2 regions of the Vibrio sp. A37 genome follow, and region 2 is predicted to be linked to the other one. Evidence: predicted binding sites of a transcription regulator. Region 2 holds the regulator's gene; the other holds the start of a gene.

Region 1 (7,549 bases), on a different contig from region 2:
GTTACGTTACGGCGTTAACGATCTACGTGCATTCTTCGAGAATGACCTACGTTTCTTAAAACAGTTCAAGTAATCCAGAGGTTTAATCACTATGAAATTCAGCGAATCATGGCTTCGTGAGTGGGTTAACCCATCGGTTACAACTGACGAGCTTACTCACCAAATTACAATGGCTGGCCTAGAGGTAGACGACGTTTTACCTGTTGCTGGCTCTTTCACTGGCGTTAAAGTAGGTCAGGTTGTTGAATGTGCTCAACACCCAGATGCAGACAAACTACGCGTAACTAAAGTTGATGTCGGTGAAGAGGAACTTCTTGATATCGTTTGTGGCGCGCCAAACTGTCGTCAAGGTTTAAAAGTTGCAGTAGCAACGGTAGGCGCTGTTCTACCTGGCGATTTCAAAATCAAGAAAGCGAAACTACGCGGCCAACCATCTCACGGTATGCTTTGCTCATTTACTGAACTAGGTATCGACGTAGAGTCTGACGGTATTTTAGAGTTGTCTGCTGATGCAGTTATTGGTACTGATTTCCGTAAACTTCTTGAGCTTGACGATGTGACAGTTGATGTTGACTTAACTGCGAACCGTGCCGATTGCTTTAGCATTCGTGGTTTGGCGAGAGAAGTTGGTGTACTTAACCGAGCCGATGTAACTGAGCCAGAAGTCACACCGGTTGCACCTGCAATTGACGATACTGTTTCAATAGAAATCAAAGCGACTGATGCGTGCCCAAGATATCTAGGCCGTGTTGTTAAGAACGTAAATGTTCAAGCTGAAACTCCGCTTTGGATGCAAGAGAAACTGCGCCGTTGTGGGATTCGTTCTATCGATCCTGTTGTTGACATCACTAACTATGTATTGCTTGAGCAAGGCCAACCAATGCACGCATTCGACTTGAACAAGGTCGAAGGTGGCATTGTGGTACGTATGGCAGAGCAGGGCGAAAAACTAACTCTTCTAGATGGCAACGAAGCAGAACTAAACAGTGACACGTTAGTTGTTGCAGACCACAATCAAGCACTGGCAATTGCTGGTATCTTTGGTGGTGAAGGTTCTGGTGTGAGCACTGAAACTAAAGATGTATTGTTAGAGTGTGCTTTCTTCTCGCCAGATCATATTCGTGGACGAGCGCGCAGCTACGGCTTACACACTGAATCATCAATGCGTTTTGAACGCGGCGTAGACTATGCACTGCAAACAAACGCGATGGAGCGTGCAACTCAGCTACTTGTTGAGATCTGTGGTGGTGAAGTTGCACCAGTGATTGTTGCTGAGTCTGAAGCAGATTTACCAAAAGCAAATTCAGTGTTACTTCGTCGTGGCGCTTTAGATAAGCTGCTTGGCCATCACATTGCTGATAGTGACGTAGTAGAAATCCTAGAGCGTTTAGGTCTGTCTGTTGAGACAGCGGATGCAGGTTGGAGTGCAGTTGCACCGACTTGGCGCTTTGATATTGCAATTGAAGAAGATTTGATTGAAGAAGTGGGCCGTATTTACGGTTACAACAATATTCCAAATCAGTCTCCACTTGCTGCATTAAAAATGAATGACCACAAAGAAGAAAGCTTACCGCTTAAGCGCGTTCGTAATCTTTTGGTTGATCGTGGCTATCATGAAGCAATTACCTACAGCTTTGTCGAGCCAGAGCAGCAAAAGCTGATTGTTGCTGATGTAGAGCCACTCGTGCTACCGAACCCAATTTCGGCGGATATGTCTGCAATGCGTCTAGGCTTGATTCAAGGCCTATTGAATACAGTTGTTCATAACCAAAAACGTCAGCAACCACGAGTTAGGTTGTTTGAATTTGGTCTTCGCTTTATTCCTTCTAAGTCTGCCGAAAATGGTATGCGCCAAGAGCCAATGCTTGCTGGTGTTATTGCTGGCGCTAGAAACGAAGAGCATTGGGATATTGCTACCAATACTGTTGACTTCTTTGACCTTAAAGGTGATTTAGAAGCAGTACTAGAACTGACTTCTAATGAAATCGCGTTTGGCTTTAAGCCGCTAGGCGACGCAAGCTCTAAAAACCAAGCGCTTCACCCTGGTCAATCTGCAATTATTACCGCGGATGGAAAAGAAATCGGTGTGATTGGTACAGTACACCCAGAACTAGAGCGTAAACTTGGTCTGAATGGTCGTACTATCGTATTCGAGATCGAGTGGAATTCCATTAATACACGTGTGATTCCGGAAGCAGTTAAAGTATCTAAATTTCCTGCCAATCGACGCGATATTGCACTAGTTGTTGATGAGAAAGTTAACTCTTCGGATATCGTTGATGCTTGTCTTGCAAGTGGTGGCGAACTACTTGTTGATGCGAAGCTTTTCGATGTGTACGTTGGTAAAGGCATTGAAGAAGGCAAGAAGAGCTTAGCGATCGCACTGACATTACAGTCGGTAGAGCGCACTTTAGAAGATGCAGACATCAGTAATAGTGTTGATTCAATTGTTGCTGCAGCGTCGGAACAATTTGGTGCAATGCTACGCGACTAATAGAAAACTATAGCAAGTTTAAGCCCTATCTAATTATATGATAGGGCTTTTCTATGCCATTAGTATTTTGAATACACGGAAATTAATTTATGCACTTCTTACAAGACAATCCGAGAAGTGTAGTGTGTAATGCTAGAGTTTGCATATAAATTATGTGAATTAATTGTTTAATTTAAGTGTATGATTTTTATAATTATAAAAATTGACAAAATCTTACGAAACCTTCATTCATAGTTCGATATGCTAATGTTTAATTTGTTAATAGTGTAATGTACTGTAATTATTTAACGTGCTAGTGATTTATTAGAATAATATCTAATTTTGATTAAATTATATCTCATTGATTTACCTTGCAAATCAGTAATTGATAAAGAAAAAAGTTGGCGAAAATCATAAGCTTGACTTACACTTTTCAAGGTAAAGCCTATATGTTGTTGATTGGCTAGGCGAAATGCTATGGCGCAGCCTTTTAGGCAGCAATGTTTAACACAGTTTTGAGGAAAGTTTTATGGCGCTCACAAAGGCCGATTTGGCTGAGAACCTGTTTGAAAAACTTGGATACAGTAAACGGGATGCCAAGGAAACGGTTGAAGTGTTCTTTGAAGAAATTCGCAAAGCACTCGAAAGTGGCGAACAGGTAAAACTGTCAGGTTTTGGCAACTTTGATCTTCGCGATAAAAATGAACGACCTGGTCGAAACCCGAAAACCGGTGAAGACATTCCAATTACCGCTCGTAGGGTGGTAACCTTCCGTCCAGGCCAGAAGTTAAAAGCTCGAGTTGAAAATATTAAGGCAAGTTAGAGTTTTATAAAGGTAAAATTCGGCGGTGAAAGCTTTCACCACCGTGTTTTAAGGTTGTGCGCTACACTTCAATGAGTAGCGCTCAGACTATGCTGCTTGAAGGTGTGTAGTGATGTAAGGCTGCCATGCCTTTTGATATAGCTCCTTCGATACCTGCCTAATGTTTTCAATTTTCGCTGTTTCTAATTCTGTAAGTGCTCGGTTTTGTTCCGCAGCACTGCGTTCTATAAGTTGAATCTCTTCATATAGGTCATGCTCACGCCCACTTTTTACATCCGCTATTGCCTGAAGGTGTAACTGAACTTCAGCAATCAACCCTGATTGAGGTAATTGAACAAGCAAGTTTAAGTCTCGGTACCCAGATTCTCTAGGGGATTTAAATCTGTTTTTTACTCTAACGACCGTCGTTTCTCGGCTCAGGGCTTCATATACTTCAACTAGGCTAGAGACATCATTCGCAACAATTGTTGCTCTCGCCAAGTCGGTAATTTTTTCGACGTTGCCACCTAATTCATGATTTATTTTGTTTAGCGCGCGTTGTTTCGATTTTGTGCCTGAAAATATAGCGTCAGTTCCTGTGAGTAGGGCGGCACTTGCACAAAGTATTTCCAGTTCTTTTTGGGCATTAGTTGCGTGGCTGTATAAGAGGTCAAAATCATTGTAAGGTTGAATCACCGAAGCTTGTTCGGTACTGGATATGCCATAAAGGCCGCTTAAACAATGCTTGAAACGTTTGGAGCAAACTTCATTTTGTTGCTGGTTTGACAGTCTAGATTGTTCACTCCCTGAAGGAGTCGGAGGCGCAGCAAACGCAGACGTTCGGCTCAGCAACAGCAACATGATTGCTGTAGTACGGAAAATAAAACTCATTCACTCTCCTCAAATTCGCTGTGTTGAATAAAAATGTGACAACAAAAAGTTATAAAGGTTTTCAGCACAAACAAATCAAGAGTTAACAAATATGAAATTGGGCGTTAAGAAGTGGAATTCAACCATGAGCAAAGCAAATACTTTAAAAGTATGCGAGCTATCACAACTTCGAACTTGTCTTTGCGCCTGCTTCCTTAATCTACATTTGAAAGTATATTGATGGAGAGATTAATGGAAAATGAACAAAATCTTTAGCTTCATAAGAAGGCTGTAACAATCTGTAACCACGCTCTCAGTTCGTGTAATCTAAGCAATTAAAAAGTATAGTTATGCCACGAAGTCCATCCGGCTACGTAACAACAATCACAATAAGTCTAAAAGGCCTTTAATAATGAAAGATCCAGAATTTTGGCACAACAAGTGGGCGTCAAATCAGATTGGTTTTCACCTCAATGAAGTCAACCCTATTCTAATTAACCACTGGGAGAAAACGTCTCCAGCTAGAGGTGATAAAGTATTTGTTCCACTTTGCGGTAAAACTGAAGATTTGGTGTGGTTGGCTTCTCGTCATGATTCAGTACAGGGCGTCGAACTTAGTCAGGTGGCAGTTCGTTCATTTTTCGCAGAGCACTTTTACACGCCAACAGTAATTCCTGTTAGTGGTCAACATGAGCTTTACCAGTTCGACGAACTTTCTATTTATACTGGAGACTACTTTACCGCACCAATAGAGAAAGTGGATATTGTTTACGATCGCGCTGCTCTGATTGCATTACCTGAAGAAATGAGAAAAGAATATGTAGTTAGGCTCCTTTCTCTATTGAAGCCAGAAGGTAGAATTTTGCTGGTGACATTAGACTATAGTCAGTCAGAGATGTCAGGCCCTCCATTTAGTGTGCCTCAAGCAGAAGTAGAAAAACTATTTGAAGGACTAAAAGTTACGCATTTGTATCGAGATGATGCTGATGAAAGCCACCCTAAAGTCAAGCAAAAGGGATTAAGCCGATTTGCTGAGGAAGCTTGGCTAATTGAAAGCTAGCTTTCTACCCCAAGCGCTTTGCTTCGCTTGGGGAATAGCAGTTTAATATAGAATATCTATTTTGCTAGCAGATTTAACAGCAGTTTCTATCGCTAACTCGATAGAGTTTTTTCTCGCCAGCACAACACCAAGTCGGCGCTGACCATCAATATCTGGCTTTCCAAATAAGCGTAGCTGGCAAACAGGATTTTCCAAAACATGGTTTAGCCCCTGGTAGCGAATGTTTTTCGACTGGCCATTTCCAAGAATGACAGCTGAAGCGGAGCTACCCAACTGATTAATGGCTCCAATTGGTAAGCCAGTGAACGCTCGAACGTGAATAGCAAACTCAGACATATCTTGAGAAATGAGGGTAACTAAGCCTGTATCGTGTGGGCGTGGAGACACTTCATTGAATATCACATCATCGCCATTAATAAACAACTCGACGCCAAAGATACCGTAGCCGCCTAACGCATCGACAATGAGTTTTGCTGCATGATGGGCTTTATTTAGAGCTTTTTCTGACATACTTTGTGGCTGCCAAGATTCGCGATAGTCACCATCTTCTTGCCTATGACCGATAGGAGCGCAAAAATGTACGCCATTTACTGAACGGGCCGTCAGTAGAGTAATCTCATAATCGAAATCGATGAATCCTTCAACGATGACTTTTCCGGCAGTACCTCGGCCCCCTCGCTGAGAGTATTCCCACGCAGCTCTGATTTCTGCAGGTGTCCTAATGACACTTTGACCTTTACCAGAAGAGCTCATTACTGGTTTGCAAACACAAGGTAAACCAACACCTTCAACGGCTTCCGCGAAGCTTTGATAACTGTCGGCGAATCGGTAAGGGGAGGTATGAAGCCCTAGCTCCTCTGCGGCGAGTTTGCGTATACCTTCGCGATCCATGGTCAGTTTTACAGCTTTTGCTGATGGTACAACATTTAAGCCTTGCTTCTCTAAATCGACCAATACATCGGTTGCAATAGCTTCGATTTCAGGCACGATAAAATCTGGCTTTTCCTGCTCGATAACGTTACGGAGTTGATGGTCATCTAGCATGTTGAATACATGAGAGCGATGCGCAACCTGCATAGCAGGGGCACTTGGATACCTATCACACGCGATAACCTCGAGTCCGAGCCTTTGGCACTCGATTGCGACCTCTTTTCCTAGCTCTCCAGAGCCTAATAATAAAACACGAGTTGCACTTGAAGTCGTAGCGGTACCAAACATATAAAACCTTGTACCTAATATGGATAATGGTTAGGTGCTAAATAATACTTGAAGATAGAGAAAAAGCAAACGTTTGCTTTTTAGTGGTCTATATCAGCTTTACATTGTAAATTCCTTATTTTATTAGAAAATAAAGAATTAAGCCGGCCTAAGGGAGTTTGGTTTAAGTTAAGTCAGTGCTACCGAATTATCTTAATAAAAATTGTATTGAGTGGGTATACAAATATCAACTTGCGTTCATAACGCGGTTGGCCATATCACATTATATTTAATATTTTTATCAATAAAAGTTGAATTATATTTCTCATTAATGTAAAAAGTACAAGATGTCATGGGATAGGAGCAGACATTAGATGCGTGTTGATTTTGAATTAGCAAAATCGATAAGGATATCTATAGAACAATTAAGTGTAGGGATGTTTGTTACAGCAATTGAAGAGAATGAAAATATCACTCTCGCTAATGCTGGCAGAGTACATTGTCCAACTTCCATTAAAAAGCTAATGGATAACGGTATAAAATTCGCTTGGGTTGACAAAAAACTTTCATGCGCAAAGTGTGAAATTGATGTTCGACCAATTCAACTCGTTGATCCCATTGAACGTCAATCACTTCAAGAAATTCGAGAAAAACGTAAACTTGCCTCTAGAGACGCCCAACAAAAGAAAGCAAAAGTCTTAGTTGATCACGCAAGAGATCTTGCTCATAAGCTTCTAACCAATACGTTTCAAAGACGAACTACGTTAGCAGAAGACGCCAGTGCGTGGGCAGATAACATTGTCGATCTGGCGTTAGTTGATACGGATGCTATTCGTTGTGTAACAGCACTGAGAAATAAAGACAGCTATTTATTAGAACACTCTGTGAATGTGTCCTGTTTGCTCGTTAGTTTTGGTAAGCACCTGCAGATGGACAAAGCAATGCTTAAACAGCTAGCTATTGGCGGAATCATTCATGACATTGGCAAGATAAGGGTAGATGACAAAGTATTAAACAAGACGGGCAAGCTTACTGCAGAAGAATTTGAGCAGATGAAAATGCATCAGATTTATGCCAAAGAGATCTTGGCCAAAGTGGAAGGCTTTAGCCAAGTAGCCCGAGATATTTGTCTAATGCATCATGAAAA
Region 2 (7,549 bases):
CCAATACATCTAAAATACTGAGAAGATCTTGCCAAACAATGTGTTGACGGATCTCTCCTTTATCTGATCCGTATATATTTTTTGCAAATTTGTGGGCAATATCGTCGAAATTGCGGTCTTGAGTCACAGTCGGTACGTTATGATAGCTAATCGTGCTGCTATTCTGTCATATGAACGGTAGGAATAAAGAAGGTTTATTTCTTTTTTGTAATCAACTGATGATTTTTCGGACTATTTGAGAATGTTTGTGCTGAAAAAATTAATTTCTTCAATGCTAATGCCTTTGCCTGCCATGCTAATTCTTGGCTTTTTAGGCCTAATGCTAATTATGTTTACTACCAGACGTAAAACTGGTTGCTTAATTGTTTTATTTTCCCTAACAGGTATCTTTTTAATTTCTTTCCAACCTGTTTCAAGCCGCCTTTTAATGCCATTAGAAAGACAACATGGGGCTTTTTTCCCTGTCGACGAATCTGTTGACTATGTCATGGTACTAGGGAGCGGTCACGTAGTTGATGATCAAATCCCACCCACTTCGGAACTAAGTAGAACTGGACTAATGCGTCTTGCAGAAGGTATACGCATCATGCGTATGTATCCTGGTTCAAAATTGATTTTGTCCGGTTATGCGGCCGGTTCAGAAGTAAGCAACGCTCGAATGATGGCAAAAGTGGCGCTTGCGTTGGGTGTTCCAAAATCCGATATCATCTTGCTTGAAACGGCTCAGGACACTTGGGAAGAAGCACGTCAAGCCGCGGCTTTCGTCAAACAGAAGCGGCTAGTGTTAGTCACTTCCGCAAGTCATATGACAAGGGCTCTAAACGAATTTCATTCCGTGGGATTGAATCCTCTCCCAGCTCCAACCAACTTCCTAGCACATAAAAATATCTCTCAACCTTGGGATAAATATACGCCAAAGGCCAAGTACCTTGAACAAACTGAAATCTATTGGCATGAACGCCTAGGTTTAATTTGGCAATCAATGCGTGACTGGGTTTCTAAAGATCTTGCTGGCTCTTCCAACCAGAATACTCAAGAACAATAATCTCGTGAGCCTGCTTTTAGAGTGGGCTCAACGCTTCTCCTTTATTGTCGAACAACTGTATTTCCCCTCACCGCACACATAAGAATACATCAATTTGCGAGCAGATTCCCATTTATTGATTACACTAAAAGCATGAACGGAACATTTACGCAAGCATGATCGACTTAAAAGCATTTAACGATAAACGCGCAGAAATATATTGGTGGATTTCGAGCATATTCATTAAAGAACTATCTGACGCAGAGTTAGAGCAATATCGAAGCTCACAGATCAGAACATTTATTGAAGGGTTAGGTGATGTCCCAGTCCTTACTGAGCCCAGTGATGACCTGTTGCACTGCATCGACAAAATAGTTCTAATGGATGACCCACAAATTCAGCTATCGTCAGATTTTGATGATCTTTTTTTAAGTTCAGACAAACGCGCAATTTCTGCCTGCGCTTCAAGTTATCGTAATATGGCCAATCCTGCGAACAAGATTTCCGCACAGGAAATCGTCAAGATAATGCAATCGCACAATATTACTCTCGACCAAATTCAAAATGAGCCCGCCGATCATATTTCTAACATATTGGACTTTTTAGGAAACCTCATTATCCGATCAAATGAACTCGAGCAGCTCCCACACCTTGAAAATGCTTTAAAAGAACAAGAAACCTTTATCCGCAGCTATCTACTCTCTTGGATGTATGATTTTCGAGAGCAAGTAAACGCAAAAGACAATTTTGGCTTTTATGCAGCGTTTACTCGCCTGTTAGTTTCTTTTCTAGAATTAGACTGCGAATACCTTGCTTCACCCGACACTGTAGGGCGAAATTCGTGACAAAATAACCACATTATGTTAGTAAGGTAGGTTTTTGTTCGCCCAATAGCGCTAAATCACTACAAAATAACAACGCAATCGATTAAAAGCCTTAAAATTGAACAAAATTTAACCTCGAAAGGTCAACACACCCTAGTAGGGCCTGCCAAACTTTCTGAAAAAGTGAGTTAGGCAGGCCTTATTTAGAACATTTTACAACTAAATTTTCTGCCTACTTCTGGAGCTGAGGTAGGTAGTAACTAACAGGACAGCACGTTATGGCCACCATTAAAGATGTTGCACGCTTAGCCGGTGTATCGACGACAACCGTTTCACACGTTATCAATAAGACTCGTTTTGTTGCCGAAGCGACCCAAGAAAAAGTGATGCAAGCGGTCAAGGAACTAAACTACGCTCCTAGTGCTGTAGCACGGAGCCTAAAGTGCAACACTACCCGGACAATTGGTATGCTGGTTACTCAATCTACTAATTTGTTTTTTTCTGAAGTCATTGATGGTGTCGAAAGCTATTGTTACCGACAAGGGTATACTCTGATTTTATGTAACACTGGCGGGATCTACGAAAAGCAGAAAGATTACATACGTATGCTTGCGGAAAAGCGAGTCGATGGCATGCTGGTTATGTGCTCAGATCTCACCGAAGAGCTGTTGGAAATGCTTGATAGCCACCCCGATATCCCTAAAGTGATTATGGACTGGGGACCTGAAAGTTCTCAAGCAGATAAAATTATCGATAATTCTGAAGAAGGTGGCTATTTAGCTACCCGCTACCTGTTGGACAGAGGTCACAGAGATATCGCTTGCTTGAGTGGCCAACTAGAAAAGGCCGCCTGCCAAGAACGCATCCGAGGTTATACCAGAGCTCTAAACGAAGAAAATATCCCAGTAAACAATGATTGGATTTTAGAAGGTAACTTTGAGTGTGATACCGCTGTTCTTGCCGCAGACAAGATTGCAGTCATGGACAAAAAGCCAACGGCGGTATTTTGTTTCAATGACACCATGGCTCTGGGATTAATGAGCCGACTTCAGCAAAAAGGTATACGCATTCCTGATGATATATCTGTGATTGGCTACGACAATATTGAGCTAGCTGAATACTTTTCTCCGCCACTCACAACCATCCACCAACCTAAACGTCGTGTCGGTAAAAACGCGTTCGAAATACTTTTAGAACGAATCAAAGATAAAAAACACGAAAAACGCGTGTTCGAGATGCAACCTGAGATAGTCGAGCGCGATACTGTTAGAGATATCAGAAAATAAGCCAAATATATAGGCAGAATGTATCGTATTTATGCGCTGAATTTTAATTCAGCGCATATTTTAACCTAAAATCCATTCGCATTTATTTACAATCACCCTCTGAAGCAAGATCACGTTTCATATCAAGAAAAGTGAACCTTTCCGCAAAATCTGAATTATTATTAAATGACTTAATAATGATACGCACAAGGCAAACCACTTGAGAGAGTGGGACGCAAAGCTTCCGGCCTAAGTCTTTTTAGAATAGGTAGCGGGGTTACCGATGATCGTTATGCAATATAAACCAAAGTTTTTATTCAACCTTTCTGCATAGTAGTTCATCTACGTCTCAAACTCATCGCATGCCTTCGTGTGCGTATCCTCTAAGCTCGGGATTAGTTGATATGGATAAACCAATTTTAAAAGATTCAATGAAGCTCTTTGAGCCATTAGGACGAATCAAATCTCGCTCTATGTTCGGTGGCTATGGAATATTTGTTGATGACACAATGTTCGCTCTTATCGCCAATGATAAACTTCATATACGTGCTGATGATAAAGCATTGAAAAGCTTTAAAACACGTGGATATGAACCCTACGTATACACTAAAAAGGGGCTACCTGTAGTCACTAAGTACTTCGCTCTTCCGGATAACTGGGACAAAGACCCACAGCAAACTTTTGAATGTGCCAAAGAAGCTTGGTTTTCTGCTCAGAAGGAGAAAGTCTCTCAATCGGTTGGCAAACCGACAAGGTTAAAAGACTTACCTAACCTTCGGCTAGCAACCGAAAGAATGCTGAAAAGAGCAGGAATAGAATCTGTGGAAGCACTTGAGCAAAAAGGCTCTGTTGAAGCTTTTAAAGCTATCAAACAAACTCATTCAACTGATGTGAGTTTAGAGCTTCTGTGGGCTTTAGAGGGAGCGATTCAAGGCAAGCACTGGTCCGTCATTCCTCAAGCTAGGAAAGAAGAGTTACAAAGCCGGTTAATTTAACCTCAGCTTCAGTATAAAAAAGCCGACTTTATGTCGGTTTTTTTGTACATGGGTGAAATTTATTTTTTTATGCTCCTGTCTATATACTCAGATAATGCCAAATTGTCTTCTTAAAGACAGAGTTATGTAGCTGCTGGAGAATCAAATGAATAAAAAGCTCATCATCGGAACAATCTTAGTCCTGCTGATTATTTTTCTTGGTATCAATTTTGGTCAGTACTTAACCATAGAAAATGCAAAAGCTCAACAAGAGTTACTTAACCAATATATTTCCGATAACTTTGTTACGGCCGTAGTGATTTACTTCCTCGCTTACGTTGCTATCACAGCTTTTTCTATTCCTGGCGCAGCAGTCGTTACTCTTTTAGCGGCAGCCCTGTTTGGCTTTTGGAACAGCTTAATTTTGGTCTCTTTTGCCAGTACTATTGGAGCAACACTGGCGTTTCTAAGCAGTCGCTATCTCCTTCGTGATTGGGTACAAAGCAAGTTTGGTGAAAAGTTATCCGCAATTAACAAAGGCGTTGAAAGAGATGGATCGTTCTACCTATTCTCTCTAAGACTTATCCCTGTATTCCCTTTCTTTCTTATTAATTTATTAATGGGATTAACACCTATAAGCACTCTACGCTTCTATCTAGTCAGTCAACTTGGAATGCTACCAGGCACGGCGGTATATCTAAATGCGGGGACTCAGCTATCTCAAATCGATAGCCTTTCTGGCATAGTATCTCCTATCGTGCTTGGTTCATTTGCGTTACTGGGCTTGTTCCCGTTTATAGCCAAGTGGATCATGACCAAAATTAAATTAGGACCAAATACACAAAATGGCAGTGCTTAATGAAGCTCTATACGGCAAAAAACCCTACGGAAGCTCACCTTGTTTGTGAGCTTTTAAAGTCTGAGCGAGTCGACTGTGAAGTCAGAGGGGAAAGTTTATTTGGCTTGCAAGGTGAATTACCTTTTGGTGAAGATACTGAGCCATATGTCTGGTTGCTCAACCCTTTTCACCAAGACAAAGCCACGAGTATTATCAAAGAGTACCAATCTAGACTAACCCAAGGTAATGTAGTGGATTGGAAATGCCCTCACTGTGACGAGCAAAACGAAGGACAGTTTGCTATTTGCTGGAATTGCGGGCAGTCAATTGAAGTCTAGATGTAGAAAAAGGCGCCAAAAAGCGCCTTAATAAATTGCATCCTGCTATCTGCTATCTGCTATCTGCTATCTGCTATCTGCTATGCACTAAGATATAAATCCAAGTACTCTTGCGCAGCATTTTTCCAACAGAAATCTTGCTTCATTGCATAAGACTGCAACCTTTCCATCTCTTGTGGATTTTGCGTATACAACAACAAAGAGTTCAAAAGGGTCAAAAGTAAATCAACAGGGGTTGGTTCATAGAAAACAAACCCAGTTGCCGCTTCGCGATCTTGGTAATAGTCGGTTACACTATCTTTTAATCCACCCACACCACGGACAATTGGTAACGTACCATAGGCCATACTGTAGATTTGATTCAACCCACAAGGCTCAAACTCAGATGGCATCAAGAAGAAATCCGAGCCTGCTTCAACCAGGTGTGCTAAACGGTTGCTGTAAGCTTCGATAAAAATAAATTTCTCTCCGTGCAATGCGGAAAGTTCTTTCAGTTGGCTAGCTAAAATCGGGTCACCAGTACCAACGATAACCAACTGCACATCATGGGATAAAAACTTATCGAGTATCGGCAATAAATAGTGAATACCCTTCTGGCTCGTCAAACGGCAAACCATGCCATACATAGCAACGTCGCGTCTCTTTAATCCAACTTCATCTTGTAACGTCGCTTTTGCTAGTTTTTTGCCTAGCTTCATACTCTTCACTTCAGAAGAATAGTGTTGTGGCAAGAATTCATCGGTTTCCGGATTCCAAGAAGAGTAGTCACAACCATTCAATATGCCTACTAAGTCTTTCTCACGAGTTTTAAACTCTTTATGCATCCCATGCCCACCGAGCTCAGTTTTAAGCTCTTCCGCGTAACTTGGACTGACAGCATTGATCTTGTCTGCAGACATCACTCCTGCTTTGAGCATAGTCACATGCGTTGAACTGATGGCCGCTTCTGGGACAAATCGGGAATGAAACTCCAACAAGCAATGGAGCTCTTCGTAACTAAAAACACCCTTAAATACAGCGTTATGAATGGTGAGAACACTTTTAATACTTGAGTAGAACGTATCGTAACGATAGCGATTTTTGAGCAGGTATGGTACCAAGCCTGTATGCCAGTCGTTTGCATGAATAACATCTGGCTTGTAAGAAAGCTTACGCAACATGTCCAAGCAAGCCGCACTGAAAAATGCAAAACGTTCACCATTGTCAGCATAAGCTTGATTATTTTCCGCATACATTTCATCGCGATCGAAATATTGCGGGCAATCAATTGCATAAACAGGAACCCCTGCAACATGAAGCTCACGAACTTTATATTCGGTATGGGGCCACATATCGAGACGAGTCTCCAACAAAACAGGTGACTCGTTTATATTTGAAACTTTTCGATATGCAGGAATACACAAACGTACATCTTGATCGAGATTCAGAAGAGCTTCGGGTAAGGCTTTAGCCACGTCGGCCAAGCCTCCACTCTTGATTAACCCTTCTGCCTCAGACGCTACAAATAGAATAGATAAACTCTTAGTAGCCAACTCTTGCTCCTTTTGGAATTACTACAATGCCATCATCTGATACATGATATAGCTTTTTATCTTCTTGTAAATTAACGCCAAGCTGTGTACCAGGAGCAATATCTGCACCTTTATCGATGATGACTCTGCGTAACACGCACCCCTCTCCGACTTTAACATCACCAAGCAAAATACTCTCGCTAATGTCACAAGATGAAGCAACGTTACTACGGAAGCCAAGGACAGACTTTTCTATACGAGCACCGCGAACGTAGCTGCCATTGCATACTAGGCTATCAATAATCTGTACTCGACCGTTTGAACAGTCGCTGAAAGTTGCGGGTGGAAGTGGTGGGTGATATGTGTGAAGTGGCCATTTGCGATTGTATAGAGAGAAAGGAGCGTCTTTTTTCAGAAGATCCATATGGGCTTGCCAATACGCGTCGATAGTACCAACATCACGCCAATATACTTCTTCTTTTTCTCCGGTGATTCTGTTGGTACTGAAATCATAAACAAATACATCTCCGCGAGGGAACATATTTGGGATGATATCTTTGCCAAAATCGTGGCTAGAACCTTCCTTATCGGCATCTTCAATCAACTCAGCAAATAATGTTTTAGCTTCAAACACATAGTTGCCCATTGATACAAGAGCATGCTCTGGATCGCCAGGAATTGACTTCGGTTGTGCGGGCTTCTCTTCAAAACCAACCATACGACCTTCCGTATCAACCTCTATAACACCAAACTCAGTCGCTTCTGCAATTGGAAC

Evidence for each region. Region 2 encodes PurR, which represses purine synthesis genes. Its sites were predicted from a motif close to TNANGNAAACGTTTNCNTNA; they were not measured.
Region 1: ihfA (integration host factor subunit alpha) is a predicted target of PurR. The motif match lies at 2,864-2,883, and genes of this name have one in related genera.

Annotation. Positions count from the first base shown of each region.
Region 1 covers NZ_JBLNLI010000002.1:527,379-534,927, reverse strand. Annotated here, with positions in the region: gene pheS (phenylalanine--tRNA ligase subunit alpha) at 1-73, shown strand, start outside; gene pheT (phenylalanine--tRNA ligase subunit beta) at 92-2,494, shown strand; gene ihfA (integration host factor subunit alpha) at 3,003-3,296, shown strand; gene ACM2FC_RS05990 (RelA/SpoT domain-containing protein) at 3,384-4,166, opposite strand; gene ACM2FC_RS05985 (thiopurine S-methyltransferase) at 4,558-5,205, shown strand; gene purT (formate-dependent phosphoribosylglycinamide formyltransferase) at 5,248-6,423, opposite strand; gene ACM2FC_RS05975 (HD-GYP domain-containing protein) at 6,777-7,549, shown strand, end outside.
Region 2 covers NZ_JBLNLI010000009.1:103,397-110,945, reverse strand. Annotated here, with positions in the region: gene cmoM (tRNA uridine 5-oxyacetic acid(34) methyltransferase CmoM) at 1-127, opposite strand, end outside; gene elyC (envelope biogenesis factor ElyC) at 242-1,045, shown strand; gene torD (molecular chaperone TorD) at 1,201-1,869, shown strand; gene purR (HTH-type transcriptional repressor PurR) at 2,127-3,134, shown strand; cyclic di-GMP riboswitch class I at 3,314-3,398, shown strand; gene ACM2FC_RS16005 (TfoX/Sxy family DNA transformation protein) at 3,518-4,108, shown strand; gene ACM2FC_RS16000 (TVP38/TMEM64 family protein) at 4,254-4,946, shown strand; gene ACM2FC_RS15995 (DUF7577 domain-containing protein) at 4,946-5,263, shown strand; gene glgA (glycogen synthase GlgA) at 5,344-6,795, opposite strand; gene glgC (glucose-1-phosphate adenylyltransferase) at 6,785-7,549, opposite strand, start outside.